3 regions of the Dryocola baronae genome follow, and region 1 is predicted to be linked to each of the others. Evidence: predicted binding sites of a transcription regulator. Region 1 holds the regulator's gene; each other region holds the start of a gene.
What was found. The regulator CRP, encoded in region 1, controls carbon source genes, mostly activating them, when cyclic AMP is high. The targets are predictions, from matches to a motif close to ATGTGANNNNNNTCACAT.
Positions count from the first base shown of each region.

Region 2: serC (3-phosphoserine/phosphohydroxythreonine transaminase) is a predicted target of CRP. The motif match lies at 6,064-6,081, and genes of this name have one in related genera.
Region 3: serA (phosphoglycerate dehydrogenase) is a predicted target of CRP. The motif match lies at 1,650-1,667, and genes of this name have one in related genera.

Region 1 is NZ_JBINNY010000001.1:4,628,506-4,639,238, forward strand. It holds gene ACSPHG_RS21970 (ABC transporter ATP-binding protein) at 77-1,981, shown strand; gene ACSPHG_RS21975 (LysE family translocator) at 2,132-2,731, opposite strand; gene ACSPHG_RS21980 (hydrolase) at 2,793-3,809, shown strand; gene ACSPHG_RS21985 (YheU family protein) at 3,811-4,029, shown strand; gene ACSPHG_RS21990 (phosphoribulokinase) at 4,135-5,004, shown strand; gene ACSPHG_RS21995 (OsmC family protein) at 5,033-5,437, opposite strand; gene crp (cAMP-activated global transcriptional regulator CRP) at 5,752-6,384, shown strand; gene ACSPHG_RS22005 (YccS/YhfK family putative transporter) at 6,576-8,657, shown strand; gene argD (bifunctional acetylornithine/succinyldiaminopimelate transaminase) at 8,700-9,920, opposite strand; gene pabA (aminodeoxychorismate synthase component 2) at 10,010-10,573, opposite strand; gene ACSPHG_RS22020 (putative adenosine monophosphate-protein transferase Fic) at 10,606-10,733, opposite strand, start outside.
Region 2 is NZ_JBINNY010000001.1:3,225,599-3,236,331, reverse strand. It holds gene pflB (formate C-acetyltransferase) at 1-2,112, opposite strand, end outside; gene focA (formate transporter FocA) at 2,166-3,023, opposite strand; gene ycaO (30S ribosomal protein S12 methylthiotransferase accessory factor YcaO) at 3,424-5,187, opposite strand; gene ACSPHG_RS15425 (DUF421 domain-containing protein) at 5,326-6,018, shown strand; gene serC (3-phosphoserine/phosphohydroxythreonine transaminase) at 6,179-7,264, shown strand; gene aroA (3-phosphoshikimate 1-carboxyvinyltransferase) at 7,344-8,627, shown strand; gene cmk ((d)CMP kinase) at 8,824-9,504, shown strand; gene rpsA (30S ribosomal protein S1) at 9,706-10,733, shown strand, end outside.
Region 3 is NZ_JBINNY010000001.1:834,561-845,293, forward strand. It holds gene argP (DNA-binding transcriptional regulator ArgP) at 1-755, opposite strand, end outside; gene rpiA (ribose-5-phosphate isomerase RpiA) at 921-1,580, shown strand; gene serA (phosphoglycerate dehydrogenase) at 1,852-3,090, shown strand; gene ACSPHG_RS03875 (5-formyltetrahydrofolate cyclo-ligase) at 3,224-3,835, opposite strand; RNA gene ssrS (6S RNA) at 3,859-4,042, opposite strand; gene zapA (cell division protein ZapA) at 4,084-4,413, opposite strand; gene ACSPHG_RS03890 (YecA/YgfB family protein) at 4,579-5,157, shown strand; gene pepP (Xaa-Pro aminopeptidase) at 5,182-6,498, shown strand; gene ubiH (2-octaprenyl-6-methoxyphenyl hydroxylase) at 6,495-7,673, shown strand; gene ubiI (FAD-dependent 2-octaprenylphenol hydroxylase) at 7,686-8,888, shown strand; gene gcvT (glycine cleavage system aminomethyltransferase GcvT) at 9,402-10,499, shown strand; gene gcvH (glycine cleavage system protein GcvH) at 10,522-10,733, shown strand, end outside.

The DNA of each region.
Region 1 (10,733 bases):
GCCCGACGCGGTGCCCTAAGCATCACGTTACCTTAATATAATGACAATTTAACATACTCTGAACATACGGCGCTTTATGATTGTTTTCTCCTCGTTACAAATTCGTCGCGGCACCCGCGTTCTGTTGGATAACGCCACCGCCACCATTAACCCAGGCCAGAAAGTCGGTCTCGTGGGTAAAAACGGCTGCGGAAAATCCACGCTGCTGGCGCTATTAAAGAACGAGATAAGCGCCGATGGCGGCAGTATGACCTTCCCGGCTAACTGGGCGCTGGCCTGGGTTAACCAGGAAACCCCGGCGCTTGAAATGCCGGCCATTGAATACGTGATCGACGGCGATCGTGAATTCCGCCAGCTTGAGACCGAACTCGCGCAGGCCAACGAACGCAACGACGGGCACGCCATCGCGCTCGTTCACGGCAAGCTTGATGCGGTCGACGCGTGGACTATCCGCTCCCGCGCCTCAAGCCTGCTGCACGGGCTGGGCTTTAGCAACGAACAGCTTGAACGCCCGGTCAGCGACTTCTCCGGCGGCTGGCGTATGCGTCTCAACCTTGCGCAGGCGCTGATCTGCCGTTCGGACCTCCTGCTGCTTGATGAACCGACCAACCACCTGGACCTGGACGCGGTGATCTGGCTGGAACGCTGGCTGAAGAACTATCCCGGCACGCTGATCCTTATCTCGCACGACCGTGACTTCCTCGATCCGGTGGTCGGCAAAATCATTCATATCGAACAGCAAAGCATGTTCGAGTACACCGGCAACTACTCCTCGTTCGAAGGACAGCGCGCGACGCGCCTCGCCCAGCAGCAGTCGATGTATGAAAGCCAGCAGGAACGCGTGGCGCATCTGCAAAGCTTTATCGACCGCTTCAAAGCAAAAGCCTCCAAGGCGAAGCAGGCACAAAGCCGCGTCAAAATGCTCGAACGCATGGAGCTGATTGCCCCGGCGCACGTCGATAACCCGTTCCACTTTAGCTTCCGCGCGCCGGAAAGCCTGCCGAACCCGCTGCTGCGTATGGAAAAGGTCAGCGCGGGCTACGGCGATCGCGTGATACTCAACTCCATCAAGCTGAACCTGGTGCCCGGATCGCGCATTGGCCTTTTGGGCCGCAACGGCGCGGGTAAATCCACCTTAATCAAGCTGCTGGCCGGTGAACTGGCCCCGCTGCAGGGGGATATTGGCCTCGCAAAAGGCATCAAGCTTGGCTACTTCGCCCAGCATCAGCTCGAATACCTTCGCGCGGATGAATCGCCGCTTCAGCACCTGGCGCGCATTGCGCCGAAAGAGCTGGAACAGCAGCTGCGCGATTATCTCGGCGGCTTTGGCTTCCAGGGCGATAAGGTCACCGAGCAAACGGCGCGCTTCTCCGGCGGCGAAAAAGCCCGCCTGGTGCTGGCGCTCGTCGTCTGGCAGCGCCCTAACCTGCTGCTGCTCGATGAACCCACCAACCACCTGGATCTCGACATGCGTCAGGCGCTGACCGAAGCGCTGATTGATTTCGAAGGCGCGCTGGTCGTGGTTTCGCACGACCGTCATCTGCTGCGTTCCACCACCGACGATCTCTACCTTGTCCACGATCAGAAGGTCGAAGCCTTCGACGGCGATCTGGAAGACTACCAGCAGTGGCTCAGCGACCTGCAAAAGCAGGACAACCAGCAGGAAGACGGCGCGAAAGACAACGTCAACAGCGCGCAGGCGCGTAAAGACCAGAAGCGCCGCGAAGCAGAGCTGCGCACGCAAACCCAGCCGCTGCGTAAACAAATCACCCAGCTTGAAAAGCAGATGGAAAAGCTGAACGCGCAGCTTGCTGAAGTTGAAGAGAAGCTGGCTGACAGCGCCATTTACGATCAAAGCCGCAAAGCTGAGATGACCGAATGCCTGCAAACCCAGGTGAAGGTGAAATCGGCGCTGGAAGAGTGTGAAATGGAGTGGCTGGACGCGCACGAACAGCTTGAGCAAATGATGCAGTCCGAATAACGCCATCCGACATTTTTGGTGGATAGCGCTAACGCTTATCCACCCTACGATTCGCGAATAGGTCGGGTAAGGCGCTATCGCTTATCTTCGCTACGGTTCGCATGTAGGTCGGGTAAGGCGTAAGCCGCCACCCGACAAATAACGCGCGGGCTAACGCCAGATCAGCAGCACGCAGGCGGCGGTTAGCAGGCCCATAAATACGTTAAAAATCGCCCAAGCGCGGCGGCTGCGCAGCAGCTTGCCTATCAGGCTGCCGAAGGCAATCCAGATAACGCCTGCCACAATATTCACCAGCGCAATGCCGATGCTGATTAGCACCACCGAATGCAGATACTGTGAACCCGCAAGGCTGAAGCTCGCTACCGCACCCAGCGCCATGAGCCACGCTTTTGGGTTGATGACCTGAAGCAGGCCGCCCTGCCAGAAGGGAATAGGCGCAGGCGGCGGGGAATCGGTTTCTAAACGCTCGTAGCTCGCCGTACCAATTTTCCAGGCCAGCCACAAAAGATAAATGCTCCCGGCAATCTTGAGGATAAGGTGCAGGGCGGGGTAAATCAGAATCAGGCTGCCCACGCCGCAGGCCACCAGCAGCAGGATGCACTGCATGCCGAGCATGATGCCAATCATCAGCGGCAGGCTGCGGATAAAACCGTAATTAGCCCCTGATGAGGTAAGTAACGTATTATTGGGGCCAGGGGTAATCGCTGCCACCCAAAGAAAGCCGAGCATTGAGAAAAAAAGCGTTTCCATGAAAGGGGTGCTCCACACCCAAAGAATTGATTAGCAAACTAAATGAAACTAACAGTGTGATATGGATCAGACAAGTCCTGCAGAATTGAATTTTAATCATGATGACGGCCAGCAATTCCGCCCTATGCGCGGAATGAGTAACCCTCACCTGCAAACCATGTTGCCGCGTGTTATCCGCCGTCGAGTCAAATTTAAGCCCCACTGGCAGCGTCTTGATATGCCGGACGGGGATTTTGTCGATCTCGCGTGGAGCGAAGACCCGCGCCTGGCGGCGCATAAGCCGCGCCTGGTGGTCTTTCACGGTCTGGAAGGCAGCCTGCACAGCCCCTACGCACACGGCCTGATCGAGGCCGCGCAGAATCGCGGCTGGCTGGGCGTGGTGATGCACTTCCGGGGATGCAGCGGCGTACCAAACCGCATGAAGCGCATCTACCACTCCGGCGAAACCGAGGACGGCACCTACTTCCTCAGCTGGCTGAACCAGCGCTATGGCGAAGTGCCAACGGCGGCGGTCGGCTTCTCGCTGGGGGGCAACATGCTGGCCTGCCTGATGGCAAAACAGGGAGCGGACTGCACCCTAAAAGCCGGCGTCGTTGTCTCCGCGCCGCTGATGCTCGAGCAGTGCTGCTATCACATGGAGCAAGGCTTCTCGCGGTTCTACCAGCGCTATCTTCTCAACCTGCTGAAAAAGAACGCCGCGCGCAAGCTGCGCAGCTATCCCGGCACGCTGCCGGTGGACTTAAGGCAGCTCAAGGGCGTGCGCCGCATCCGCGAGTTTGACGATCTTATCACCTCCAAAATCCACGGCTTTGCCGACGCGCTGGACTATTATCGCCAGTGCAGCGCCATGCCGCTGCTGCCGGACATCGCCAAGCCGACGCTCATCATCCACGCCAAAGACGATCCCTTTATGGATCACCACGTCATTCCTGATAAAGCATCGTTACCCGCAAATATTGAATATCAGCTCACAAGCCACGGCGGACACGTCGGCTTTGTGGGCGGCACGCTGCGCAAACCGGAAATGTGGCTCGAGCAGCGTATCCCTGACTGGTTAACAAGATATCTGGACAACTGAGATGATTATTCCCTGGCAAGACATTGACGCCGAGACCCTCGACAATCTCATCGAATCCTTTGTATTACGCGAAGGTACAGATTATGGTGAACAAGAGCGCTCGCTGTCGCAGAAGGTTGCCGACGTGAAGCGACAGCTACAAAGCGGCGAAGCGGTGCTGGTGTGGTCAGAGCTGCATGAGACGGTAAATATCATGCCTCGCGGGCAGTTTCGCGGCTAATCTAAAGCAATAAAATCATCTTCAGGCCCTTCGTCGGGTGGATACGTGCATTCGCCATCCACCCGCTGTGACAGTCCCTTCGAATATCCATGGAGTTGTTGCCTTATGTCAGCCAAACATCCGGTTATTGCCGTCACGGGTTCCAGCGGTGCAGGAACGACCACCACAAGCCTTGCGTTTCGTAAGATATTTCAACAGCTCAACCTGCGCGCCGCCGAAGTCGAAGGCGACAGCTTCCATCGCTATACCCGCCCAGAAATGGACATGGCGATTCGTAAAGCGCGCGACCTGGGCCGTCACATCAGCTATTTCGGGCCAGAGGCCAATGACTTCGGGCTGCTCGAGCAGACGTTTGCCGAATACGGGCGCAGCGGCCAGGGGAAATCCCGCAAGTATCTCCACACCTATGACGAAGCCGTGCCGTGGAACCAAATCCCCGGGACTTTCACGCCCTGGCAGCCGCTGCCTGAACCTACAGACGTGCTGTTTTACGAAGGGCTGCACGGCGGTGTGGTCACCCCGCAGCACGACGTAGCCAACTATGTGGATTTGCTGGTCGGCGTGGTGCCCATCGTTAACCTGGAGTGGATTCAGAAGCTGGTGCGCGACACCAGCGAACGCGGCCATTCACGGGAGGCGGTGATGGATTCCGTGGTCAGATCGATGGATGACTACATCAACTTTATTACGCCGCAGTTTTCCCGCACCCATATCAACTTCCAGCGCGTCCCGACGGTAGACACCTCTAACCCGTTTGCCGCGCGCGGCATTCCGTCGCTGGACGAAAGCTTCGTTGTGATTCACTTCCGCGGGCTGGATAACATCGACTTCCCGTACCTGCTGGCGATGCTGCAAGGCTCTTTCATTTCACACATCAATACGTTGGTGGTGCCGGGGGGCAAAATGGGGCTGGCAATGGAGCTGATAATGACGCCGCTGGTGCAACGGCTGGCGGAAGGCAGAAAAGTCGTTTAGGGCGGCAAAATACCGCCCAGGACACGTATTACAGTTCAATCACTTCATAGCTGTGCGTGATGTTTGCGGCTTTCTCAAGCATCAACGCCACCGAGCAATACTTCTCCGCCGACAGGTCGACGGCGCGGGACACGGCATTGTCCTTCAGATCTTTGCCGGTCACGATGAAATGCAGATTGATGTGGGTGAACAGGCGCGGCGCTTCTTCGCGGCGCTCGGAGGTCAGCTTCACTTCGCAATCCGTCACGTTATGGCGGCCTTTTTGCAAAATAGACACCACATCAATGGCGCTACAGCCGCCGACCGACATCAGGACCATCTCCATCGGGCTGGGTGCTTTATCGCCTGAATTTCCGTCCATCAGGATCTGGTGACCCGACGCCGATTCGCCCAGGAAAGTTAACCCCTCAACCCATTTAACTCGTGCCTGCATTTTGCTTACTCCTGTTAAGAAATTTCCTTCCAGAGTACGCGGATGCAGCAATTGTCGCAACGGAAGGCGACCTGCGTCATGCTGAAACGAGACAATAGGAGACACTTGCCAAAAGCTATGCTAAAACAATCCGGATGCTACATTCGATACATTGACGTGATGTATGTATGCATTGGACATCACTAATTACAGGCGGCAAGATTGACTTGCTGGCCATTTCCCCCAGGTGGGAAATATTCTAACGATTGCAACGCCGGGCAGGAGGTTTTGCATCCTGTCTTTGGTAGCCAGTTTATAACAGAGGATAACCGCGCATGGTGCTTGGCAAACCGCAAACAGACCCGACTCTCGAATGGTTCTTGTCCCATTGCCACATTCATAAGTATCCATCGAAGAGCACGCTGATTCACCAGGGTGAAAAAGCAGAGACGCTGTACTACATCGTCAAAGGCTCCGTGGCCGTGCTGATCAAAGATGAAGAGGGCAAGGAAATGATCCTCTCCTATCTGAACCAGGGTGACTTCATCGGTGAATTAGGCCTGTTTGAAGAAGGCCAGGAGCGCAGTGCCTGGGTTCGCGCGAAAACCGCGTGCGAAGTGGCTGAAATTTCCTATAAAAAATTCCGCCAGCTTATCCAGGTTAACCCAGACATCCTGATGCGCCTCTCTTCCCAGATGGCCCGTCGCCTGCAGGTCACGTCAGAGAAAGTGGGCAACCTTGCCTTCCTCGACGTAACCGGCCGTATCGCTCAAACGCTGCTGAACCTTGCGAAACAGCCAGACGCCATGACCCACCCGGACGGTATGCAGATTAAAATCACCCGCCAGGAAATCGGTCAGATCGTGGGTTGCTCCCGTGAAACCGTAGGCCGCATTCTGAAAATGCTGGAAGATCAAAATCTGATCTCCGCGCACGGTAAAACGATCGTCGTTTACGGTACTCGTTAATTTCCGTTTCCAAAAAGGCGTATCGCTTCGGCAATACGCCTTTTTTGTCTCTAAAACTCCCTTTGCCCGCTCTAAATAATTCGAGTTACAGGTCGGCGGCAAGGGAGGGAGTCCCCAGGAGCTTACTCCAGTAAGTGACCGGGGCGAGTGAGTGCAGCCAACACCCCTGTAACTTGAAGTATGACGAGTCTATGTGGCGCCGACTTATTTATCATCCTGAGGTTAACTACGCACTGCGTCAGACGCTGGTGTTATGTTTACCCGTGGCCGTCGGCCTGGTGCTGGGCAGCCTGCAAAACGGCCTGCTTTTCTCGTTAGTTCCCGCCTGCTGCAACATTGCTGGCCTGGACACCCCCCATCGACGCTTCTTCAAGCGGCTGATTATCGGCGGCAGCCTGTTTGCGCTCAGCAGCCTGATCATGCAGCTTCTTCTGCTCTACACCTCGATCCCGCTGCCCATAATTCTGATGGTGATGGCGCTGATGCTCGGGGTAACCGCGGAAATCAGCGCCCTGCACGCCCGCCTGCTCCCCGCCTCGCTGATTGCGGCGATCTTCACCCTCAGCATGGCCGGGAACATGCCTATCTGGAAACCGATGCTGCTGTATGTTTCCGGCACCATCTGGTACGGCGTCTTTAACTGGTTCTGGTTCTGGATGTGGCGCGAGCAGCCGCTTCGCGAATCCCTGAGCCTGCTCTACCGCCAGCTTGCCGAATACTGCGAAGCAAAATACGGCATGCTGACGCAGCACACCGATCCGGAAAAGGCGCTGCCCCCGCTGCTGGCCCGCCAGCAAAAAGCCGTCGATCTGATTACCGTCTGCTATCAGCAGCTGCACATGCTGGCGGCTAACCAGCAGAACGGCTACAAACGCCTGCTGCGCGCTTTCCAGGTGGCGCTCGACCTCCAGGAGCACATCTCCGTCAGCCTGCACCAGCCCGAAGAGGTGCAGAAACTCGTTGAACAAAGCCACGCCGAAGCGGTGATCCGCTGGAACGCGCAAACCATCGCGTCTCGCCTGCGCGTGCTGGCGGACGACATCCTTTATCACCGCTACCCCAGACGCTTTGATATGGATAAACAGATCGCGGCGCTGGAAAAAATCGCCCGCCAAAACCCGGACAACCCGGTCGGGCAATTCTGCCACTACCACTTCAGCCGTATCGCGCGCGTGCTGCGCACCCAGCGCCCTTTATACGTCCGCGATCTGATGGAAGATCGCCAGCGCCGCCTGCCGCTGTGGCCCGCGCTAAAAAGCTATCTCTCCTTCAAATCGGCGGCGCTGCGCAACGCCGCACGGCTGGGCGTCATGCTCACCGTCGCCAGCCTGCTGGGCGCATCTTTACATCTGCCCAAGCCCTACTGGATCCTGATGACCATCATGTTCGTCACGCAAAACGGCTATGGCGCGACGCGCGTGCGGATTCTGCACCGTTCGGCGGGCACCATGGCGGGCCTGACGATTGCCGGGATCACTCTCCACTTCCACGTTCCGGAAAGCTACACGCTGGTGGCGATGCTGCTCATTACGCTGGTGAGCTACCTGTTTATCCGCAAAAGCTACGGCTGGGCCACCATCGGCTTTACCGTCACCGCGGTATACACGCTGCAGCTGATTACGCTTAGCGCCGAGCAATACATCGTGCCGCGTCTGATCGATACCCTGCTCGGCTGCCTGATTGCCTTTGGCGGCATGATCTGGCTGTGGCCGCAGTGGCAAAGCGGCCTGCTGCGCCAGAACGCCCACGACGCGCTGGAAACCGACCAGGAAGCAATACGGCTGATCCTAAGCCACGACCCGCAGCCGACGCCGCTGGCCTGGCAGCGCATGAAGGTCAACCAGGCGCACAACGCGTTGTTTAACTCGCTCAACCAGGCGATGCAGGAGCCGGGCTTCAACTCGCACTATCTGGATGACATGAAGCTATGGGTGACGCACAGCCAGTTTATCGTCGAGCATATCAACGCGATGACGACGCTTGCCCGCGAGCACAATATGCTGACGCCGGACCTGGCGCAGCGCTACCTGCAAGCCTGTGAAGTCGCGCTGCAAAGGTGCCAGCAGCGTCTGGAATATGACGGACCGGGGGAAACGAAAGACGCGGTGATTCTGGATTCAGAGGCGCTGCCGACCGGGCCGCTAAGCACGATGGAACAGCATTTACAGCGGGTTCTGGGGCACCTCAACACCATGCACACCATTTCGTCAGTGGCATGGCGTCAGCGCCCGCATCATGGCATTTGGCTCAGCAGACGCTTGCGACGTTCGTAGGGTGGATAAGCGGCAGCGCCATCCACCGAATTCCGCAAATATCTACCCTTTAACAATCTTCGCGACGGCGCTCGCAAAACGCTGCATACCCTCGGCAATATCCGCCTCTTCAACGATAAGCGACGGCGCGAAGCGCATCACGTCCGGCCCCGCGTTCAGCACCATAACGCCTTCCTGTGCGGCTGCATAAAGGAACTCACGCGCGCGGCCCTTGTACTGCGGCTTAAGCTCCGCGCCAATCAGCAGGCCCATGCCGCGAATATCGCTGAACACGTCGTATTCTTTGTCGATCTGCTGCAAATGCTCAACGAACTTTTCGCGTTTTGCCGTTACGCCTTTCAGCACTTCCGGCGTATTGATGATATCAAAGGCCGCACCCGCCACCGCGCAGGCCAGCGGGTTGCCGCCGTAGGTGGAACCGTGCGTCCCGACGTGGAAAGCTGAAGCAATCTCCTGCGTAGTCAGCATGACGCTTACCGGGAATCCGCCGCCGAGGGCTTTGGCGCTGGTCAGAATGTCCGGCGTCACGCCGTAGTGCATGTAGGCAAACAGCTCGCCGATACGGCCCATGCCGCACTGCACTTCGTCGAACACCAGCAGCGCTTTGTGCTCGTCGCACAGCGCGCGCAATCCCTTGAGGAATTCCGGCGTAGCGGCGGTGACGCCACCTTCGCCCTGAATAGGCTCCACGACGACCGCACAGGTATGGTCGTCCATCACGGCTTTCACCGCGTGAAGATCGTTAAACGGAACGTGGATGATGTCGGCGGGCTTGGGGCCAAAGCCGTCGGAATACTTGGGCTGTCCACCCACCGAAACGGTAAACAGCGAGCGGCCGTGGAAGGCGTTATGGAAAGCGATAATCTTGGTTTTATACGGGCTGTGGCGGGTGGACGCATAGTAGCGCGCCAGCTTAAAGGCGGTTTCGTTGGCCTCGGTGCCGGAGTTCATAAACAGGACGCGCTCGGCAAAGGTGGCGTCAATCAGCCTGCGGCCCAGGCGCAGAGCGGGTTCGTTGGTGAAAACGTTGCTGGTGTGCCACAGCGTTTCCCCCTGGGTTTTCAGCGCTTCCACAAGCTTAGGATGGCAGTGCCCCAGGGCGGTAACCGCGATGCCGCCCGCGAAATCAACGTATTCCTTGCCCTGCTGATCCCAAACGCGGCTGCCTTTTCCTTTCACCGGGATAAACTCGGCCGGTGCATAAATCGGCAGAATCACTTCATCGAAAGTTGCGCGAGTAATTGCTGATTGTTCAGTTGCCATTAAGTCCCCATCCCGTATTTATGCTGTAGCCATTCATGAAAATATAATCACGAAATATGCATAAAAACGCATCTTATGGCAATAAGAAATCAACGATTGAGGAAATTGCCCAGCAGCTGGTGCCCCTGTTCGCTCAGAATGCTTTCCGGATGGAACTGCACGCCTTCGAGATCCCACTCGCGGTGGCGAATCCCCATGATCTCGTTTTTGTCGGTCCATGCCGTGACTTCAAAGCCGTCGGGCAAGGTCGCGGGATCGATAAGCAGCGAGTGGTAGCGCGTAACGGTGAGCGGATTATTCAGGCCGCTGAACACGCCGCTGCCGTTATGGGAAATGGCGGAGGTTTTGCCGTGCATGACCTTTTCGGCGCGGATAATCGTTGCGCCAAAAGCCTGCGCGATGGCCTGGTGGCCGAGGCAAACGCCCAGAATCGGCAGTTGGCCGGCGAATCGTTCGATTGCGGCCAGCGAAATCCCCGCCTCGGTTGGCGTGCAGGGACCGGGCGAAATCACCAGCTTCTCGGGGGCCAGGGCGGCGATATCCGCGAGCGTGATTTCATCGTTACGCTTCACCACCACTTCGGCCCCGAGCTCGCAAAAATACTGGTACAGGTTCCAGGTGAAAGAATCGTAGTTGTCGATAAGCAGTAGCATGGCGGCTCCGGCAGAAAAAGAACCGCGCTATTCTATTCGCTTTCCCGCGCTTCGCTCACCACTTTAGTGAATATCTCAATAAGAGGTGCCAGATCGCCCAGCGCGCCGGCCTGATTTGCCGCCTGCCACGCCTGCGGATCGACGACGCTCCAGTCCAGCA
Region 2 (10,733 bases), 1.4 Mb from region 1:
TTGACCACCTTCAATGGACGCTTCGTGGTGGAAGTAACCATCCATCAGACCCGCGAGGTTTGTTTTACGTACTTCGTCGTCTTTACCCAGCGCGTTTGGCACGATAGAGAAGGTGTAAGAAATACCATCTTTAGCGTAAGCAAACGGCAGTTTAGCAACGGAGGTCAGAGAGGCAACAGCACCTTTCTGGTCACGGCCGTGCATTGGGTTAGCGCCTGGACCGAACGGAGTACCTGCACGACGGCCGTCTGGGGTGTTACCGGTTTTCTTACCATAAACCACGTTAGAGGTGATGGTCAGAACAGACTGAGTCGGGATAGCGTTACGGTAAGTAGTCAGTTTCTGAATTTTCTTCATGAAACGTTCTACCAGGTCAACAGCGATGTCATCTACGCGAGGATCGTTGTTACCGAACTGCGGATATTCACCTTCGATCTCGAAGTCAGTCGCCAGACCATCTTCGTCACGAATTGGCTTAACTTTCGCGTATTTGATTGCAGACAGGGAGTCAGCTGCAACGGACAGACCCGCGATACCACAAGCCATGGTGCGAACAACGTCACGGTCATGCAGAGCCATCAGAGACGCTTCGTAGCTGTACTTATCATGCATGTAGTGAATGATGTTCAGCGCGGTGACGTACTGTTTTGCCAGCCAATCCATGAAGTGATCCAGACGATCCAACACGTTGTCGTAGTCCAGAACGTCAGCAGTGATTGGCGCTTCTTTAGGGCCAACCTGCATTTTCAGTTTTTCATCAACGCCGCCGTTGATTGCATACAGCATGGTTTTCGCGAGGTTAGCACGAGCACCGAAGAACTGCATTTGCTTACCAACAACCATTGGGCTTACGCAGCAGGCAATTGCGTAGTCATCGTTGTTGAAGTCAGGACGCATCAGATCGTCATTCTCGTACTGCAGAGAAGAGGTATCGATGGAGACTTTAGCCGCGTATTTTTTGAAGTTCAGTGGCAGTTTTTCAGACCACAGAATGGTGATGTTCGGCTCTGGAGACGGCCCCATGGTGTACAGGGTGTTCAGGAAGCGGAAGCTTGATTTAGTAACCAGTGTACGGCCATCAACACCCATACCAGCGATGGATTCAGTCGCCCAGATTGGGTCACCGGAGAACAGCTCATCGTATTCTGGGGTACGCAGGAAGCGAACCATACGCAGTTTCATGACCAGGTGGTCAATCATTTCCTGTGCGTCAAGCTCAGTGATTTTACCCGCTTTCAGGTCACGTTCGATGTAAGCATCCAGGAAGGTGGATACGCGACCGAAGGACATTGCAGCGCCGTTCTGAGATTTAACCGCAGCCAGGTAGCCGAAGTAAGTCCACTGAATAGCTTCCTGAGCGTTAGTCGCAGGACCAGAGATATCGCAGCCATATTTAGCAGCCATTTCTTTGATCTGACCCAGAGCGCGGTGCTGTTCAGAGATTTCTTCACGCAGGCGGATTGTCGCTTCCAGATCTTCGCCGTTTTCCAGTTTGGTCTGCAGAGAGTTGAACTGAGCGAATTTGTCTTTCATCAGGAAGTCGATACCGTACAGCGCTACGCGACGGTAGTCACCGATGATACGACCACGGCCATACGCATCTGGCAGACCGGTGATGACGCCGGATTTACGGCAGTTCAGGATGTCTTTGGTGTAAACATCAAACACGCCCTGGTTGTGAGTCTTACGGTATTCGGTGAAGATCTTTTTCAGCATTGGGTCGAGTTCACGACCGTACACTTTGCAAGAACCTTCAACCATTTTGATGCCGCCGAACGGAATGATGGCACGTTTCAGAGGAGCATCAGTCTGCAGGCCCACGATGGTTTCGAGGGACTTGTTGATGTAACCAGCATCATGAGAAGTGATGGTTGAAGCGAGGTCGGTATCGAAGTCAACAGGCGCGTGAGTGCGGTTTTCCTGTTTAACGCCTTCCATTACCTTGTCCCACAGCTCGGTAGTTGCATCGGTCGCACCTGCCAGGAAGGACTCATCACCCTCGTACGGGGTGTAGTTTTTCTGAATAAAGTCACGTACGTTGACTTCATTCTGCCAGTCACCTTTAGCAAAACCTTCCCAGGCTGTGGCTAACTTTTCATTAAGCTCGGACATGTAACACCTACCTTCTAATGTGGATTTCTTATTCCCTGCATGATGGACAGCACTTAGTGCTTATCGCCACCGCGCAGATAAATTACCCAGTATGTCAACCCAACCAACAAACCACCGCCGATGATGTTCCCGATAGTTACCGGAATCAGGTTATCAGTGATGAAGTTCAGAATGGTCAGATGCGAGAAACTATCCGGAGTAGACCCAACAGCGGTCCAGAATTCCGGGCTTGCGAAATCACGTATGACGATACCCATCGGGATCATAAACATGTTTGCAATACTGTGCTCGAAGCCGCAGGCAACAAACATGGCGACCGGCAGGATCATAGCAAACATCTTGTCCATCAAACTGCGACCGGAGTAGCTCATCCAGACCGCCAGACAAACCATTAAGTTCGCAAGAATACCGAGGCACACGGCTTCGATGAACGTGTGATGCATTTTATGGTCGGCGGTTTGCAGGACATTTAGCCCCCACTGACCGTTAGCCGTCATATACATGCCTGACAGCCAAATCAGCAGTACGAACAGCAGCGCGCCAATCAGGTTACCTACGTAAACGTTAATCCAGTTACGCGCTAACTGTCCCCACGTGATGCGACCGCTCGCTTTCGCGACAACAATCAACACGGTGGAAGTGAAGAGGTCAGCACCGCAGACAACGCAGAGTATTAAACCCAGAGAGAAGCAGGTTCCGCCAATTAGTTTCGCGATACCAAACGGAATCGTTGAGGTACCGGTCGTGGCGGTGATGTAAAAGACAAAGGCAATCGAGATGAACATACCCGCGGTGATCGCTAAATAAAACGTGGTTAGCGGGTGTTTCGTTGCTTTATAGACGCCAGCATCTTCGGCAACTTTTGCCATGGCTGGTGGAAGTAATAGATCAAAAGGGTTGTCAGCTTTCACACTAACTCTCTCTTATTTATTCGGCGAGGAGATACTAACAAAGCATTATAGAGTAAAAATTGATATGGATCATATCTCGCCAAGCTTATAGACCTGAAAAAAGCAGGTGATTACCTGTTTTTCAACCTAAGTTACTGATTATCCCAATAAAAATAAAGTTTAAATATTATAAGGTAATTTGAATTTTAGTCGCTTCGCTCCTTTCCTGGGTTAATTAAAACGGAGTAATTCAAAATAATAGCAACAATATTTATAGATTAATCCCCAAATATTTCACTGGCATTTAACTGATTGGCTACATATGGAATTATTTTGACCGTAATAAAAACAAGGGGCAATTAAAATTGCCCCTTAATATAGCTCAAGCCGCGCTATTCGCGCATCCTCTGAAAAGTATCAGTTAGTTAACTTCCCAGAAACGCGCTTTAGCGCGTTGTAATTTTTCGTAAGCGGCTAACAGGGCCTGGTGCGCCGGGAAAGCCTTAAGATCGCTATCTACCGCCTGAAGGCCGTAGAAAGCAGATTCGCCGCTAAGCGCTGCACTTGCTGCTTCCACGGTTTCGGCACCATACATACGAACAAACGCGTTCAGGTATTGCAGCGGCTGGCGATCTTCTTCCAGCGCCAGTAACAGCAGGGTCTGGAGGCAGCGGTAGTAGTTTGCACGCTCAGCGCTAAAGATGGAGGCGTTGAACTCCATGGTCCATTCGGTCCAGATCAGCGCCTGGTCAAGGTCGCCACCGGCCAGCGCTAGCATTGCCTTCAATTCGCCAATCCGCAGCGTATACCAGCCGTTGTCTTTGCCTGTTGCCAGGCCAAGCAGCTCACGCACGCGGGTAAAATCATCGTGGCCTTCTTCATCAAGCTGGGAGATCAGATCCAGATAGTCCTCTTTTTCCCATTCGCTGCCGGGTAAAGCAAGAATGGTTTCACGCAGGTGATAGCCCATATTGTTGTTGGCGAGCAGCAGGTCTTCAGCAGGATAGATGTCAGACATGCCCGGAACGATGATGCGGCAGGCGTAGACGTCCAGGTGCTGGTAATCCGCGATATACACTTCCTGGTCTTCCGCGTTGAAGATAGCCATCAGCGTAGCGAACTCTTCTTCTGTGCTGCCGGAGAAGCTCCAGTCAACGAACGGGTAGTCCGCGTCCTGCTTGAACATATCCCATGAGATCAGGCCGCTTGAATCGATGAAGTGGGTTTCAAGGTTAGCGTGTTCCGCAACTTCTTCATCGTCAAAGGTCGGCGGGGTAAAGACATCCAGGTCTTTCAGGCCACGGCCCTGCAGCAGTTCGGTAACGGTACGCTCAAGCGCCACGCCGAAGTCAGGGTGCGCGCCGAAGGAAGCGAAGCAGGTGCCGTTCGCGGGGTTGAACAGCACAACGCAGATAACCGGATGCTTGCCGCCGAGCGAACCGTCGTAAGCAAAGATAGGGAAACCTTCTGCTTCGAGCTTGGCGATAGACTCCACAACGCCCGGATAACGCGCCAACACTTCCTGCGGAATCTCCGGCAGGCTGATGCTTTCAGCAATGATACGGTTTTTGATGTGTCGTTCGAACACTTCGGACAGTCCCTGAACACGGGCTTCGTTGGCGGTATTCCCGGCGGACATGCCGTTAGAAACGTAAAGGTTGCCAATGATGTTCATCGGTATATAGACGGTCTGAAGGTCGGACTGGCGGGTAAACGGTAGCGCGCAGATACCGCGTTCTTCGTTACCGGACTGCAGGTCGATAAGCATACCGGCGGTCAGTTCGTTTTCCGGATCGTAAAACGCGCGCAGGCGATCGTCGAGAATGCCAGCAGGCAGCTGTTCGTCTTCAGGGATCGGGAACCATTTCTCATTCGGATAATGCACGAACGGGCCGTTGGCGATGGTTTTCCCCAGCCAGAAATCAGCAAAGAAATAGTTGGTGGAAAGACGTTCGAAATACTCACCCAGCGCCGAGGCTAACGCTGCTTTTTTGGTGGCGCCTTTACCGTTGGTGAAGCAAAGCGCGCTGTCTTTATCACGAATATGAACCGACCAAACGTTAGGGACCGGGTTCAGCCAGGAAGCTTCTTCTATATTAAAGCCGAGATCGGTGAGCTGTTTTTGGAAGCGAGCGATGGAATCTTCCAGTGCGGCATCTTTGCCAGGAATAAAGGTTTGAGTCATGAGAGTTCACTTTTGTCGTACGCAAAGCGCGCAATGATACGGGTTTTAACAGGCCGACGCTATCGTCAGCATTATGCAGGCGAAGCTAGCATAACAGGCTATGCTTACGCTCAGTAACATACTGTTATGGTGGAGAAAATGAAGACCTTCGATTTACAACGTATGGCGTTCGACGAAATGCCGCCGGATTTTTTGTGGGAAGTCGCTGTTCGCAGCCTTTACACCTTTATATTGGTATTTCTATTTCTGAAAATTACCGGGCGACGCGGCGTACGCCAAATGTCACTCTTTGAAGTGCTGATCATCCTTACCCTCGGTTCGGCTGCGGGGGACGTTGCGTTCTATCACGATGTGCCAATGCTGCCGGTTTTCGTAGTGTTTATTACGCTTGCCTGCCTTTATCGTCTGGTCATGTGGTTGATGAGCCACAGTGAGAAGCTTGAAAAGCTTCTTGAGGGCAAACCTGCGGTAATAATAGAAGAAGGGGAGTTTGCCTGGGAGAAAATGCAGTCCCAGAACATGACCGAATTCGAATTCTTTATGGAACTGCGCCTGCGGGGTGTTGAGCACTTAGGCCAGGTGCGGTTGGCCATTCTCGAAACGAACGGGCAAATAAGCGTTTACTTCTTTCCCGATCATCTCGTTAAGCCCGGCCTGTCGATCTTGCCCGAACCTTGCACTGAGCGAGTCGTGCGAGCACCTGAAGACGCTGACTACGCGTGCATTCACTGCAGCGAAGTCGTCACCTTCAACGCGGGTGAAAAAGCCGCGTGTCCGCGCTGCGATCACCACGTCTGGATTAAGGCCTGTACCGCTACCCGCGTCACCTGATGGGGGTAAATAGTGTATTTCTTCGGCTAGCTGGTGAATTGTATTGTGTGATTTTGCGCACATTCCCGCACCATGCCGGATTAACCATTGCAGGCTCCGCAAGTGAGTGATAAAACCGATGACGCATAAAAACTTATTGCTACAAGCAGGGTGAGGGGAAATGACTCAGGTTTACAATTTTAGTTCCGGTCCAGCGATGCTGCCGGCTGAAGTGCTTCGTCGCGCGCAGCACGAACTTTGCGACTGGAATGGCTTAGGCACCTCCGTTATGGAGATTAGCCACCGTAGCAAAGAGTTTATTCAGGTAGCCGAAGAGGCTGAAAAGGATTTTCGCGATCTGCTGCAAATCCCCTCGAACTATAAAGTTTTATTCTGCCACGGCGGTGGCCGCGGCCAGTTTGCCGGTATTCCTTTAAACCTGCTTGGCGACAAGAAAACCGCGGACTATGTTGACGGCGGCTACTGGGCTAACAGCGCGGTAAAAGAAGCGCATAAATACCTCACGCCAAACGTCTTTGATGCAAAAATCACCGTTGACGGCCTGCGTGCTATCCGCCCAATGAGCGAATGGCAGGTGTCCGAAGAAAGCGCCTATCTGCACTATTGTCCGAACGAAACTATCGACGGCATCGCTATCCATGAAACGCCTGATTTCGGCAAGGCGGTGGTTACGGCAGACTTTTCTTCAACTATTTTGTCCCAGCCGTTAGACGTGAGCCGCTTTGGCGTGATCTACGCTGGCGCGCAGAAAAACATTGGCCCAGCAGGCCTTACGATCGTTATCGTGCGCGAGGATCTGCTTGGTAAAGCCCATCAGTCTTGTCCGTCGATTATCGATTACACGGTGCTAAACGATAACGACTCTATGTTTAACACGCCGCCGACCTTCGCCTGGTATCTCTCAGGCCTGGTGTTCAAATGGCTGAAAGAGCAGGGTGGCGTAGCGGCAATGGACAAAATCAACCAGGCAAAAGCAGACCTGCTTTATGGCGTGATTGATAGCAGCGATTTCTACCGCAATGATGTCGCCCCGGCTAACCGTTCCCGCATGAACGTGCCGTTCCAGCTGGCAGACAGCGGCCTGGATAAACTCTTCCTGGAAGAATCTTTTGCTGCCGGTTTGCACGCTCTGAAAGGCCACCGGGTGGTAGGCGGAATGCGCGCTTCAATCTACAACGCCATGCCGCTGGAAGGCGTTCAAGCGCTGACTGACTTTATGGTTAACTTCGAACGTCGCCACGGGTAATCTGTCGCACGTAGCTATTCTCCCCGCGGGTCGAACCTGCGGGGTATTTTCTGTTTGATTTGAGAGTATCTTCCCCATGTTGGAATCCCTGACGTTACAACCCATCGCGCTCGTCGACGGCACCATTAATCTTCCTGGCTCTAAAAGCGTCTCTAACCGTGCTTTGCTGCTGGCTGCATTGGCAAAAGGCACGACTGAACTGACCAACCTGCTGGACAGCGATGATGTTCGTCACATGCTTAACGCGCTGAAAGCTTTGGGCGTCAGCTATTCACTTTCAGAAGATCGCACACGCTGCAAAGTAACCGGCGTGGGCGGCCCGCTGGTGGCATCCGGCGATCTCGAGCTATTCCTGGGTAATGCGGGCACGGCAATGCGCCCGCTGGCCGCAGCCTTATGTCTTGGTAATAACAATATCGTGCTAACCGGCGAGCCGCGTATGAAAGAGCGCCCGATTGGCCATCTGGTCGATGCTCTTCGCCAAGGCGGCGCGCAAATTGAATATCTTGAAGAAGAAAACTATCCGCCGTTACGTTTATGCGGCGGTTTTACCGGTGGAAAAGTTGCGGTAGACGGCAGCGTATCGAGCCAATTCCTGACGGCCCTCCTGATGACCGCCCCGTTGGCGGCGAACGACACAGAAATCACTATCAAAGGTGAGCTGGTATCCAAGCCCTACATCGATATTACGCTGCACCTGATGGCAACCTTCGGCGTTAGCGTTGAAAACCGTGACTATCGTAGCTTCGTTATTCGCGGCGGCCAGAACTATCAGTCTCCTGGCGCATACCTGGTTGAAGGTGATGCTTCCTCAGCGTCCTATTTCCTTGCCGCTGGCGCAATTAAAGGGGGCACGGTGAAAGTGACCGGTATCGGCCGTAATAGCGTGCAGGGCGATATTCGTTTTGCCGATGTGCTGGAAAAAATGGGCGCTAAAATCACCTGGGGAGACGATTTTATCTCTTGTGAACGCGGCGAGCTCAACGCAATCGATATGGATATGAACCATATTCCCGACGCGGCAATGACCATCGCAACGGCGGCTCTTTTCGCAAAAGGCACTACCACGTTACGCAATATCTACAACTGGCGCGTAAAAGAAACCGACCGCCTGTCGGCGATGGCAACCGAGCTGCGTAAAGTCGGTGCCGTTGTTGAAGAGGGGGAGGATTACATCTCCGTTACGCCGCCCGTTAAGCTACAGAACGCTGAAATTGGTACCTATAACGATCACCGCATGGCGATGTGTTTTTCTCTAGTGGCATTGTCTGACACCCCGGTAACTATTCTCGACCCCAAATGTACGGCGAAAACCTTCCCGGACTATTTCGAGCAGCTCGCTCGTATCAGTACTCTCGCTTAAATTCCTGCTAACCGCATCATTCGATGCGGTTTTCTCATCTGCCTACGTTTCCTTACAACGATGTTGCGCAAATCTTCTACACTCAGCCTGTTTCCCCAGGATATTTAGCCGGAAAGATAACGGTCCGGCCGGTTGCGGCGTATAATGCGCGGCGTTCACGTTTTAGGCCCCGCGACCCAGCGAGAAGGAGAGAAAGATGACGGCACCCGCCCCGGTAATAACAATTGATGGCCCAAGCGGCGCAGGTAAGGGCACGCTGTGTAAGGCAATGGCGGAAGCATTGCAGTGGCATCTGCTCGACTCCGGCGCAATCTATCGCGTGCTGGCTTTAGCCGCGCTGCATCATCAGGTTGATGTCGCATCGGAAGAGGCGCTGGTTCCTCTGGCTGCGCACCTTGACGTGCGGTTTGTTTCCACAAACGGCAATCTGGAAGTGATTCTGGAAGGCGAAGATGTCAGCGGTGAAATCCGCACCCAGGAAGTGGCGAATGCGGCATCGCAAATCGCGGCATTTCCTCGCGTCCGCGAAGCTTTACTGCGCCGCCAGCGTGCCTTCCGTGAAGCGCCCGGCTTAATCGCCGATGGCCGAGACATGGGAACGGTGGTATTCCCGGATGCGCCGGTAAAAATATTCCTTGACGCATCCTCCGAAGAGCGTGCTCACAGGCGTATGCTACAGTTGCAGGAAAAGGGCTTTAGTGTTAACTTTGAGCGGCTTTTGGCCGAAATAAAAGAGCGCGACGATCGCGATCGTAACCGGCCCGTAGCACCGTTGGTCCCTGCGGCAGACGCTTTAGTGCTGGATTCCACCAGCATGTCGATAGACGAAGTTATCGAGCGCGCACTGGCCTACGCCCAAGAAGTGTTAGCTTCTTAACGCTATCCGAATAAGTGATGGCGTGTTTTTTGTCATATTTGTCATGATATTGCCATGGCGATATCACTACAGATCGGGTAAAATTTGCCCCCTGTAACAAGAACCCTGTCGGCATGGAGCCAATGGCGGGGTATGTGAAACAACCCCATTCGGCGGGACGCTAAATGGACGTTAAACTAAAGAACCTTGAAGATTAACAACATGACTGAATCTTTCGCTCAACTCTTTGAAGAATCCCTGAAAACAATCGAAACCCGTCCGGGTTCCATCGTTCGTGGCGTTGTAGTTGCTATCGACAAAGACGTAGTACTGGTTGACGCCGGTCTGAAATCTGAGTCTGCCATTCCGGCTGAGCAATTCAAAAACGCTGCTGGCGAACTGGAAATCCAGGTAGGCGACGAAGTTGATGTTGCTCTGGACGCAGTTGAAGATGGCTTCGGCGAAACTCTGCTGTCCCGTGAGAAAGCTAAGCGTCACGAAGCTTGGATCACGCTGGAAAAAGCTTACGAAGAAGCTGAGACTGTGGTCGGTGTTATCAACGGCAAAGTTAAAGGTGGCTTCACTGTTGAGCTGAACGGTATTCGCGCGTTCCTGCCAGGCTCCCTGGTTGACGTTCGTCCGGTTCGCGACACTCTGCACCTCGAAGGCAAAGAGCTTGAATTCAAAGTAATCAAGCTTGACCAGAAACGTAACAACGTTGTTGTTTCTCGCCGTGCTGTTATCGAATCTGAAAACAGCGCAGAACGTGATCAGCTGCTGGAAAACCTGCAGGAAGGCATGGAAGTTAAAGGTATCGTTAAGAACCTTACTGACTACGGTGCATTCGTTGATCTGGGCGGCGTTGATGGCCTGCTGCACATCACTGACATGGCATGGAAACGCGTTAAGCATCCAAGCGAAATCGTGAACGTTGGCGACGAAATCACTGTTAAAGTGCTGAAATTCGACCGTGAGCGTACTCGTGTTTCCCTGGGCCTGAAACAGCTGGGCGAAGATCCATGGGTAGCTATCGCTAAGCGTTACCCAGAAGGTACTCGTCTGACTGGCCGCGTGACCAACCTGACTGACTACGGCTGCTTCGTTGAAATCGAAGAAGGCGTTGAAGGCCTGGTGCACGTTTCCGAAATGGACTGGACCAACAAAAACATCCACCCATCCAAAGTTGTTAACGTTGGTGACGTAGTGGAAGTTATGGTTCTGGATATCGACGAAGAACGTCGTCGTATCTC
Region 3 (10,733 bases), 3.8 Mb from region 1:
CCGCTGTTCAGCTCTCTTTCAATTTGCAGGTGCGGGATCATGCAGCAGGTGGTGCCCTGACGCGCCAGCTGTACGAAGGCTTCCGACGAGTTAACGATGTGGCACGGCACGCTGCCCGGCGACAGGTCGAAATTCTGCTGTAAGAAGGCCTGGTGCATATCGTCCAGATGGTCAAAGGCGACCGCTGGGGCTTTAAGCAGCGCCGAGCGCGTCACGCCGTTCGGGAAGTAGCGTGCGGCAAAATCCTTCGAGCCGACGAACAGATAGTCCAGCGCGCCCAGGCGATCGACCAGGCAGCTCGGCAGCGGCTGCGGTTGAATCGAAACCGCGCCAACCACTTCGCCACGACGTAGGCGTTCCTGGGTGCGGGTTTCGTCTTCGACCTGCAAATTCAGGCGGATAGGGGAGTCGGCCAGCACGGGAGCCAGCGCGGGCAGCAGCCAGGTTGCCAGACTGTCGGCGTTGACGGCCAGCGACAGCAGCAGCGGGGTGGAGCCGGTTTGCTCGTCGCCCAGCCACTCCTCTTCAAGCAGCTCAACCTGGCGCAGCAGGGCGAGCAGCTTCTGCCCCTGCTCGGTAGGACGCGGTGGCACGGTGCGCACCAACAATGGCTGGCCGAACATATTTTCCAGCTGCTTGATGCGCTGTGAAACCGCTGACTGAGTGATGCACAGCTTCTGCGCCGCGCGCTCAAATCCTCGTTCACGTATCACTGCATCCAGCGCCTGTAGCGTTCTGTAGTCCGGGCGTTTCATTGTTGTTGCTAACTCCTGTTTTCGTTATGCCAGCACTATGACATAAATTTGTGACCAATCCAGACCAAATCCACAAAGATCGGATGAGTTCGGCCATTCTCGGGGACTTTCCCCGTGGGCTTGCTCTATAATGCGCGTCAGTTTTCACAGCACAGGCAATTAACCATGACGCAGGATGAACTGAAAAAAGCAGTCGGATGGGCAGCACTCCAGTACGTGCAGCCGGGCACCATTGTTGGCGTGGGCACCGGCTCTACCGCCGCACACTTTATTGATGCTCTGGGCACCATCAAACACCAGATTGATGGCGCGGTATCCAGCTCCGACGCTTCCACCGCCAAACTGAAAAGCCTCGGCATCACCGTGTTCGATCTCAATGAAGTGGATTCCCTCGGCATCTACGTTGACGGCGCGGACGAGATCAACTGGCAGATGCAGATGATCAAAGGCGGCGGCGCGGCGCTGACTCGCGAAAAGATCATTGCCTCGGTGGCGGACAAGTTTATCTGCATCGCGGATGCGTCCAAGCAGGTTGATATCCTCGGTAACTTCCCGCTGCCGGTTGAAGTGATTCCGATGGCGCGCAGCTGCGTGGCTCGCGAACTGGTGAAGCTGGGTGGCCGTCCGGAATACCGTCAGGGCGTCGTGACCGATAACGGCAACATTATCCTGGACGTTTATGGCCTGAGCATCATCGACCCGATCGCGCTGGAAAATGCGATCAACGGCCTGCCGGGCGTGGTAACCGTCGGCCTGTTTGCCAACCGTGGCGCGGACGTCGCGCTGATCGGCACCGCTGACGGCGTGAAAACCATCGTTAAATGATCTGACCGGGGCGTCTTGTGCGCCCCAAAAAGCCGTATAAAAAATGACAAATTATTTTAACGGTAATTTTGGTGACATATGTCACATTCCTGTAAAGCACCTGTGATTCATTCCTGCTTCTCAATCCCAGCCAGCATTTTGTTCTGACTCCCCGTTTTTTCGCGCCTTCCGCCCCCGCTTGCGCGCAATCGTTTATATTGCCCCAGGCGTAAATTTTGATATTTTGACAGAAGGGTAACTTATACACAGAACAGATAAACAGGGTCGGGAAATGGCAAAAGTATCACTGGAGAAAGACAAAATTAAATTCCTGCTGGTGGAAGGCGTACACCAGAAAGCGGTCGAGAACCTTCGCGCGGCAGGCTATACCAACATCGAGTATCACAAAGGCGCGCTGGACAGCGACGCGCTGAAAGAAGCCATTCGTGATGCCCATTTCATCGGCTTGCGTTCCCGTACCAACCTGACGGCAGATATCCTCGCTTCGGCGGAGAAACTGGTCGCCGTCGGCTGCTTCTGTATCGGCACCAACCAGGTTGACCTTGACGCTGCGGCAAAACGCGGCGTGCCGGTGTTCAACGCACCTTTCTCCAACACCCGTTCCGTTGCGGAGCTGGTTATCGGCCAGCTGCTTCTGCTGCTGCGCGGCATTCCGGAAGCGAACGCCAAGGCGCACCGCGGCGTGTGGAACAAGCTGGCCGTCGGCTCGTATGAAGCGCGCGGTAAAAAACTCGGTATTATCGGCTACGGCCACATTGGCACTCAGCTAGGGATCCTTGCGGAAGCGCTGGGCATGCACGTTTACTTCTACGATATCGAAAACAAGCTGCCGCTGGGCAACGCGACGCAGGTTCAGCACCTGTCCGACCTGCTCAATATGAGCGACGTGGTCAGCCTGCACGTGCCGGAAAACGCTTCTACCAAAAACATGATTGGCGCGAACGAGCTGGCGCTGATGAAGCCCGGCTCGCTGCTGATCAACGACGCGCGCGGCACGGTGGTTGATATCCCGGCGCTGTGCGATGCGCTGGCACGTAAGCATCTGGCAGGGGCGGCAATCGACGTATTCCCAACCGAGCCTGCGACCAACAGCGATCCGTTCACCTCCCCGCTGTGCGAATTTGATAACGTGATCCTGACGCCGCACATCGGCGGTTCTACCCAGGAAGCGCAGGAAAACATCGGCCTGGAAGTGGCGGGCAAGCTGGCGAAGTACTCCGACAACGGCTCAACGCTGTCTGCGGTAAACTTCCCGGAAGTTTCCCTGCCGCTGCACGGCGGCACCACCAGCCGTCTGCTGCACATCCACGAAAACCGCCCGGGCATCCTGACCGCGCTGAACCAGATTTTTGCCGAGCAGGGGATCAACATCGCCGCGCAGTTCCTGCAAACGACGCCGCATATGGGCTACGTAGTAATTGATATCGATGCTGAGGAAGACGTTGCCGAAGCGGCGCTGAAATCAATGAAGGCGATTCCGGGGACTATCCGCGCGCGTCTGCTTTACTAAGCTATTTTGAAATGTCGGATGGCGCTGCGCTTATCCGACCTACTACCAGGCTGAATGTCAGGGGGCGCTAAGCTTACCCGACCAACAACAACTTACGTGTAAGGTGGATAAGCGAACGCGCCATCCACCGTTTTTACCACTCCCAAATCTTTGACGGCGTCACCACCGCGGGCAGCGGAATATCCCACTCTTCGGCTGGTAACGTCGGCACCCGCTGGCAATCGTGGGCCAGGCCTACCGGCCACAGGCCATGCTGTCGCCAGTTCTGTAATGTCCTGTCGTAGAACCCACCGCCCATTCCCAGACGCTGCCCCTGTTCATCAAAGGCGACCAGCGGCGTAATCAGTACGTCCAGCCCGTCCAGCGGCAGAACGTTGCGCACGTCGAGCTTCGGTTCAAAGATTTTCAGACGATTCATCACCAGATGGCTGTCGCGGTCGTAGCGCAGAAACAGCAGGCTGCCCCTGGTAAACGGGTGAAGCACCGGCAGGTAAACGGACTTCCCGGCCTGCCACAAAGCGTGGATCAGCGGGCGCGTATCCAGCTCGCCGTCAAACGACAAAAATACCGCAACCGTGGAGGCTTTCACCACCGGCGGATACGCCAGCATGCGTGAAGCGGCCTGTTCGGCAAAGGTTTGTTGTTGTGTATCGGTAAGAGCTCGGCGACGCTGCCGGATGGTCTGACGAATTTCAGTGCGAAGTGTAGAAACCGAAGAAGGTAGTGCTTGGGAAATGGCTGTCATACGTGATGACCAGGTAGAAAGAGGGAATCTCCGAGATGCCGCCGCAGGCTGTAACCCTTGAACCCTTGGTTCAAGGTGAATGTAGCGTCACTGTCTTAAGGCTTCTCGGACGAACCGAGCATGCTCACCGACGGTGGAGCACCACATTCTTGTGGTATGAAATATCGGCTCAGGGGACTGGCCCGCTTGCAAACATCTCAGAGAAATTTGGACTTCACAGTTACTCTACCATAGACAACTGCGAAGCGTTATTCAAAATTTGGACCCTGTCTATCTGTTATGCGACCTTGCTCAAGTAACGCCTGTTCAATGGTCTGCTGTAACATTTTGATGCGCTGCTCCATGTTGGCAGCGTAATCACGGGTTTTCGATTTTTCCTGAGCTAACTCGTAGCAAATGTTCAGCGCTGCGATGAAAACTAACTGCTCAGTATTTGTGACTCTAGTGCGAACTTTTAAATCTTGCAACCGCTGATCTAGCTCAACCGCGGCCTGATTCAACGCATCCTGTTGTTCAGGCGGACAATTCACGCGCAATGAACGACCGAAAATTTGGATATCGACTGGTTGTGCAGACATGCCACCTTCCTGCTGTTAACTCGCCTGCCTGTCGCAACCTGTTCCAGGCCACGAAAGGGGCGTCACTATAGCTACCCCGTTATGAAGATACAAGCCCTTTTCTGGTGCCTCGGAGTCCCTGGTGGTAGCATAACATGAACTATCCCTGCCAACGATGACGAATGCATGTCTATACAGAACGCTATGCCAGGCTACGACGCCGTAAGCCAACTTTTGAACCAACAGGGCGTGGGGCTGACCCCTGCGGAAATGCACGGCTTAATCAGCGGCATGCTATGCGGTGGCAACAAAGACACCAGCTGGCAGCCGCTGCTGCATGACCTGACAAACGAAGGCCTGGCCTTCAGCCAGAACCTCGCCGATTCCCTGCGCGAAATGCATGGCGCAACGGGCGATGCGCTGGAAGACGACGGCTTCCTGTTCCAGCTCTATCTGCCGGACGGCGACGACACCACGGTGTTTGACCGTGCGGACGCGCTGGCAGGCTGGGTGAACCACTTCCTGCTTGGCCTCGGCGTAACCCAGCCTAAGCTTGATAAGGTGACCGGCGAAACGGGCGAAGCCATCGACGATCTGCGCAACATTGCCCAGCTAGGCTATGACGAAGACGAAGATCAGGAAGAGCTGGAAATGTCGCTGGAGGAGATTATCGAGTACGTGCGCGTTGCAGCACTGCTGTGCCACGACACCTTTACTCGTCCGCAGCCAACCGCGCCAGAAGTGCGCAAGCCAACGCTCCACTAAGAAAAATAAGCTTCAGGAGGTGTGATGACACAGCAGGAATTTCTTCGTCGCCGCCAGGCGCTACTGGCGAAAATGGCCCCGGCCAGCGCCGCGCTAATTTTTGCGGCTCCCGAGGCTACCCGCAGCGCGGACAGCGAATACCCGTACCGCCAGAACAGCGATTTCTGGTACTTCACCGGCTTCAACGAGCCGGAAGCGGTGCTGGTGCTGATTAAAAGCGACGAAACCCACAACCACAGCGTGCTGTTTAACCGCCTGCGCGACAAAACCGCAGAGATCTGGTTTGGCCGCCGTCTTGGTCAGGAAGCGGCACCCGAAAAGCTGGGCGTCGACCGCGCCCTGGCCTTCTCCGAAATCGGACAACAGCTGCACCAGCTGCTGAACGGCCTGGACGTCGTCTACCACGCCCAGGGCGAATATAATTATGCAGACAGCATCGTCTTTGCTGCATTAGATAAGCTGCGCCGCGGCTCGCGTCAGAATTTATCCGCGCCTGCAACGCTGACCGACTGGCGTCCGTGGGTTCACGAGCAGCGCCTGTTCAAGTCTGAAGAAGAAATCGCCGTCATGCGCCGCGCCGGGGAAATCACCGCGCTGGCCCATACCCGCGCCATGGAAAAATGCCGCCCCGGTATGTTCGAATACCAGCTTGAAGGCGAAATCCTGCACGAGTTTAGCCGCCACGGCGCGCGCTTTCCTTCCTATAACACTATCGTTGGCAGCGGTGAAAACGGCTGCATCCTGCATTACACGGAAAACGAAAGCGCAATGCGCGACGGCGACCTGGTGCTCATTGACGCCGGGTGCGAATACAAAGGCTACGCGGGCGATATAACGCGCACCTTCCCGGTGAACGGCAGGTTTACCGCGCCGCAGCGGGCTATTTATGACATCGTTCTTGAATCCTTAGAAACCGCGCTCAAGCTTTACCGCCCCGGCACCTCGATGCAGGAAGTCACCGGCGAGGTGGTGCGTATTATGGTTACCGAGCTTGTGAAGCTTGGCATCCTGAAGGGCGAAGTGGATCCGCTGATTGCCGACAACGCGCACCGTCCGTTCTTTATGCACGGCCTGAGCCACTGGCTGGGGCTGGACGTTCACGACGTCGGTGCCTATGGGCAGGACCGTTCCCGCGTGCTTGAGCCGGGCATGGTTATCACCGTCGAGCCGGGCCTGTATATCGCGCCGGATGCCGACGTGCCCGCGCAGTACCGCGGCATCGGTATCCGTATTGAAGACGACATCCTCATCACCGCCGACGGCAACGAAAATCTGACGGCAGGCGTAGTGAAATCCGCCGATGAAATCGAAGCCCTGATGGCGGCGGCGCGTCAGCTATGAGCGTGATCATCGTCGGCGGCGGCATGACCGGCGCAACGCTTGCGCTGGCTATCTCACACATGACCGGCGGCAAGCTGCCGGTGCATCTGGTCGAGGCGACCGCGCCAGATTCCACCCAGCATCCGGGCTTTGACGCCCGCGCCATCGCACTGGCGCAGGGCACCTGCCAGCAGCTCACCCATATCGGCGTCTGGCCTGCGATATCATCCTGCGCGACGGCGATTACTTCCGTTCACGTCAGCGATCGCGGCCATGCCGGATTCGTGACGCTCGAGGCGGAAGACTATCAAATCGGCGCGTTAGGGCAGGTCGTAGAGCTGCATGATGTCGGGCAGCGCCTGTTTGCCCTCCTGCGTAAAGCGCCCGGCGTGACGCTGCATTGCCCCGAGCGCGTAGCCTCGTTTACCCGTTCGGCCGAGGGCGTAAGCGTCACTCTTGACAGCGGCACGATTCTGGACGGCAGGCTGCTGGTCGCGGCAGACGGCTCTCGTTCGCGCCTGGCCGCGCAGTGCGGGATCGTCTGGCAAAAAGAGGATTATCAGCAAATAGCCGTTATCGCCAACGTCACCACGGCGCTGCCGCACAACGGTCGGGCGTTCGAACGCTTCACCCAGCACGGCCCGCTGGCGATGCTGCCGATGTCCGACGGGCGCTGCTCGCTGGTCTGGTGCCATCCGCAGGATGCGCAAGCAGAGGTGGAAGGCTGGAGCGACGAGCGGTTCAGCAACGAGCTGCAGCGTGCCTTCGGCTGGCGTCTTGGGCGTATCACCCACGCGGGCAAGCGCAATATTTATCCGTTAGCGCTGACAACCGCCTCGCAGTTCATTTCGCACCGCGTGGCGCTGGTCGGCAATGCGGCGCAGACCCTGCACCCGATTGCCGGCCAGGGCTTTAACCTCGGGCTGCGCGACGTTATGTCGCTTGCGGAATCGCTGGCGGCGGCGCACCGGGCCGAACAGGATCCGGGCAGCTATCCGGTACTGGCAGAATATCAACAGCGTCGGGCGGCGGACAAAGCCGCGACCATCGGCGTCACGGACGGTCTGGTGCAGCTCTTTGCTAACCGCTGGGCACCGCTGGTCGTTGGGCGCAATCTTGGCCTGATGGCGATGGAACATTTTACTCCGGCACGCGACGTGCTGGCACAGCGCACCCTCGGTTGGGTTGCGCGCTAAAGGAGAGTCAATTTGCAAAGCGTTGATGTGGCGATTGTTGGTGGTGGCATGGTCGGTCTGGCGGTTGCCTGTGGCCTGCAGGGTAGCGGTCTGCGCGTAGCGGTGCTGGAGAGCCATCTCCCCCAGCCGCAGGCTCAGGATGCGCCCCCGGCACTGCGCGTTTCGGCCATAAACGCTGCCAGTGAAAAGCTGCTGGCTCACCTTGGCGTCTGGCAGAACATCGTTGCCCGGCGTGCCAGCGCCTATCACGGCATGGAAGTATGGGAAAAAGACAGCTTCGGGCGCATCGCGTTTGACGACAAAACCTACGGCTTCAGCCACCTCGGGCACATTATCGAAAATTCGGTGATTCACCATGCGCTGTGGCAGCGGGCGGAACAGTGCCCGGACATTACGCTTATGGCTCCGGCTGAATTACAGCAGGTGGCGTGGGGCGAAAACGAAGCGTTTATCACCCTGAAAGACGGTGCGATGCTGACCGCGCGGCTGGTCGTCGGGGCCGATGGCGCAAACTCGTGGCTGCGCAAGCAGGCCGATATTCCGCTCACCTTCTGGGACTATCGTCACCACGCGCTGGTCGCCACTATCCGCACCGAACAGGCGCACGACGCGATTGCCCGTCAGGCTTTCCACGGCGAGGGTATTCTGGCCTTCCTGCCGCTTGCCGACCCGCACCTGTGTTCGATTGTCTGGTCGCTGCCGCCGCAGGAAGCGGAACGCATGCGCAACGCCACGGACGATGCGTTTAACCAGGCGCTTTCGGTGGCCTTTGATATGCGTCTGGGCCTGTGCAGCGTGGCAAGCGAACGACAGGTCTTTCCGCTGACCGGGCGCTACGCGCGCAGCTTTGCGGCCCATCGCATGGCGCTGGTGGGCGACGCGGCGCATACCATTCACCCGCTGGCCGGGCAGGGCGTCAACCTTGGCTTTATGGATGCCGCCGAACTTATCGATGAAGTCCGTCGCCTGCATCGTCAGGGCAAAGATATTGGCCAGTACCTGTATCTGCGCCGCTATGAACGCAGCCGCAAGCACAGCGCGGCGGTCATGCTGGCAAGCATGCAGGGCTTCCGCGATCTGTTCGCTGGCAGCAATCCGGCTAAAAAACTGTTGCGCGACGTGGGCCTGAAGCTCGCGGACACGCTGCCGGGTGTAAAACCGCAGCTGGTTCGCCAGGCGATGGGGCTACAAGATCTGCCGTCCTGGCTACGCTAAATACTCGTCATACTTCAAGTTGCAGGGGTGTTGGCTGCACTCGCTTACCACCTACCTGCAACATGAATTATTCAGAGTATTGAAATGATAACCCCGTCACATTTCCCTTTCCGATACTCGGGAAGGGAACCCCGCTCCTCATTTGAAATATTCTAATCTCACGCCAAATTTCGGATTACTTTTATTAATGTCATGTTTTTATTGATGTAGTGAATTTGTTTCTGAAATGGTCGTAAATGTTAGCTAACTCTAAATTCTGCGCTTAACACTTCCGAATTATGCGTACCGCTTCGCATTTTTGCAGTCGAATACTCTGCGTGCCCCTTGGTCTGTTTTGGTCATAAGCTAATGGAATGACCGGTTTCCCCTTATGGTTTACGCGGCATTTCAGTGGTAAGTTCAAACCAAAGGTAACGTTTGCGTCGCTATCAGAAACGGTGGCGATGCCGGGTTTCGTCTGACGGAAAACGGCGTGTAAAACCGCGCTGTAACCTGAAGGTTAAAGAGGACAAGATGGCTCAACAGACCCCTTTGTTTGAACAGCACAATCTCTGCGGCGCGCGCATGGTGGACTTCCACGGCTGGATGATGCCGCTGCATTACGGCTCGCAGATTGACGAACATCACGCGGTACGCACCGACGCGGGCATGTTCGATGTTTCCCACATGACGATTGTCGATTTACACGGCAGCCGCACCCGCGAATTCCTGCGCTACCTGGTCGCCAACGACGTTGCCAAACTGACCCAGCCTGGCAAGGCTCTCTATACCGGCATGCTCAACGCCTCCGGCGGCGTCATCGACGACCTGATTATCTATTTCCTCAGCGAAGACTATTTCCGCCTGGTGGTTAACTCCGCGACTCGCGAAAAAGACCTTGAGTGGATCAACCAGCACGCCGAGCCGTTCGCGGTTGAGGTCACGGTACGCGACGACCTTTCGCTGATTGCCGTGCAAGGGCCAACAGCCCAGGCCAAAGCGGCGAAGCTATTCACCGACGAACAGCGTGACGCCGTTGCGGGCATGAAGCCGTTCTTCGGCGTGCAGGCGGGTGATTTATTCATCGCGACCACCGGCTACACCGGCGAAGCGGGTTTTGAGATTGCCATGCCAAACGAGAAGGCCGCAGAGTTCTGGGCGCATCTCGTTGAGGTGGGCGTTAAGCCTTGTGGCCTGGGCGCGCGCGACACGCTGCGTCTGGAAGCGGGCATGAACCTTTACGGCCAGGAAATGGACGAAGGCGTTTCACCGCTGGCGGCCAACATGGGCTGGACGATTGCCTGGGAGCCAGCGGACCGCGACTTCATCGGTCGTGAAGCCCTCGAAGCGCAGCGTGCAAAAGGCACCGAAAAACTGGTTGGCTTGATCATGACCGAGAAAGGCGTATTACGTAATGAGCTGCCCGTTCGTTTTACCGACGAATCCGGCAACGCCTGTGAAGGTAAGATCACCAGCGGCACTTTCTCGCCAACGCTTGGCTACAGCATTGCTCTGGCGCGCGTTCCGGCTGGCATTGGCGACACCGCCATCGTGCAGATCCGCAACCGTGAAATGCCGGTAAAAGTGACTAAACCTATTTTTGTTCGCGCCGGCAAACCCGTCGCCCAGTAAATTTTGATTGAGGGTAATAATAATGAGCAATGTGCCAAATGAACTGAAATACAGCAAAGAACACGAATGGCTGCGTAAAGAAGCCGACGGCTCCTACACCGTGGGCATCACCGAGCACGCGCAGGAGCTGCTGGGCGACATGGTCTTTGTCGACCTGCCGGAAGTCGGCTCCACGGTAAGCACCGGCGACGACTGCGCCGTAGCGGAATCCGTAAAGGCCGCCTCCGACATCTA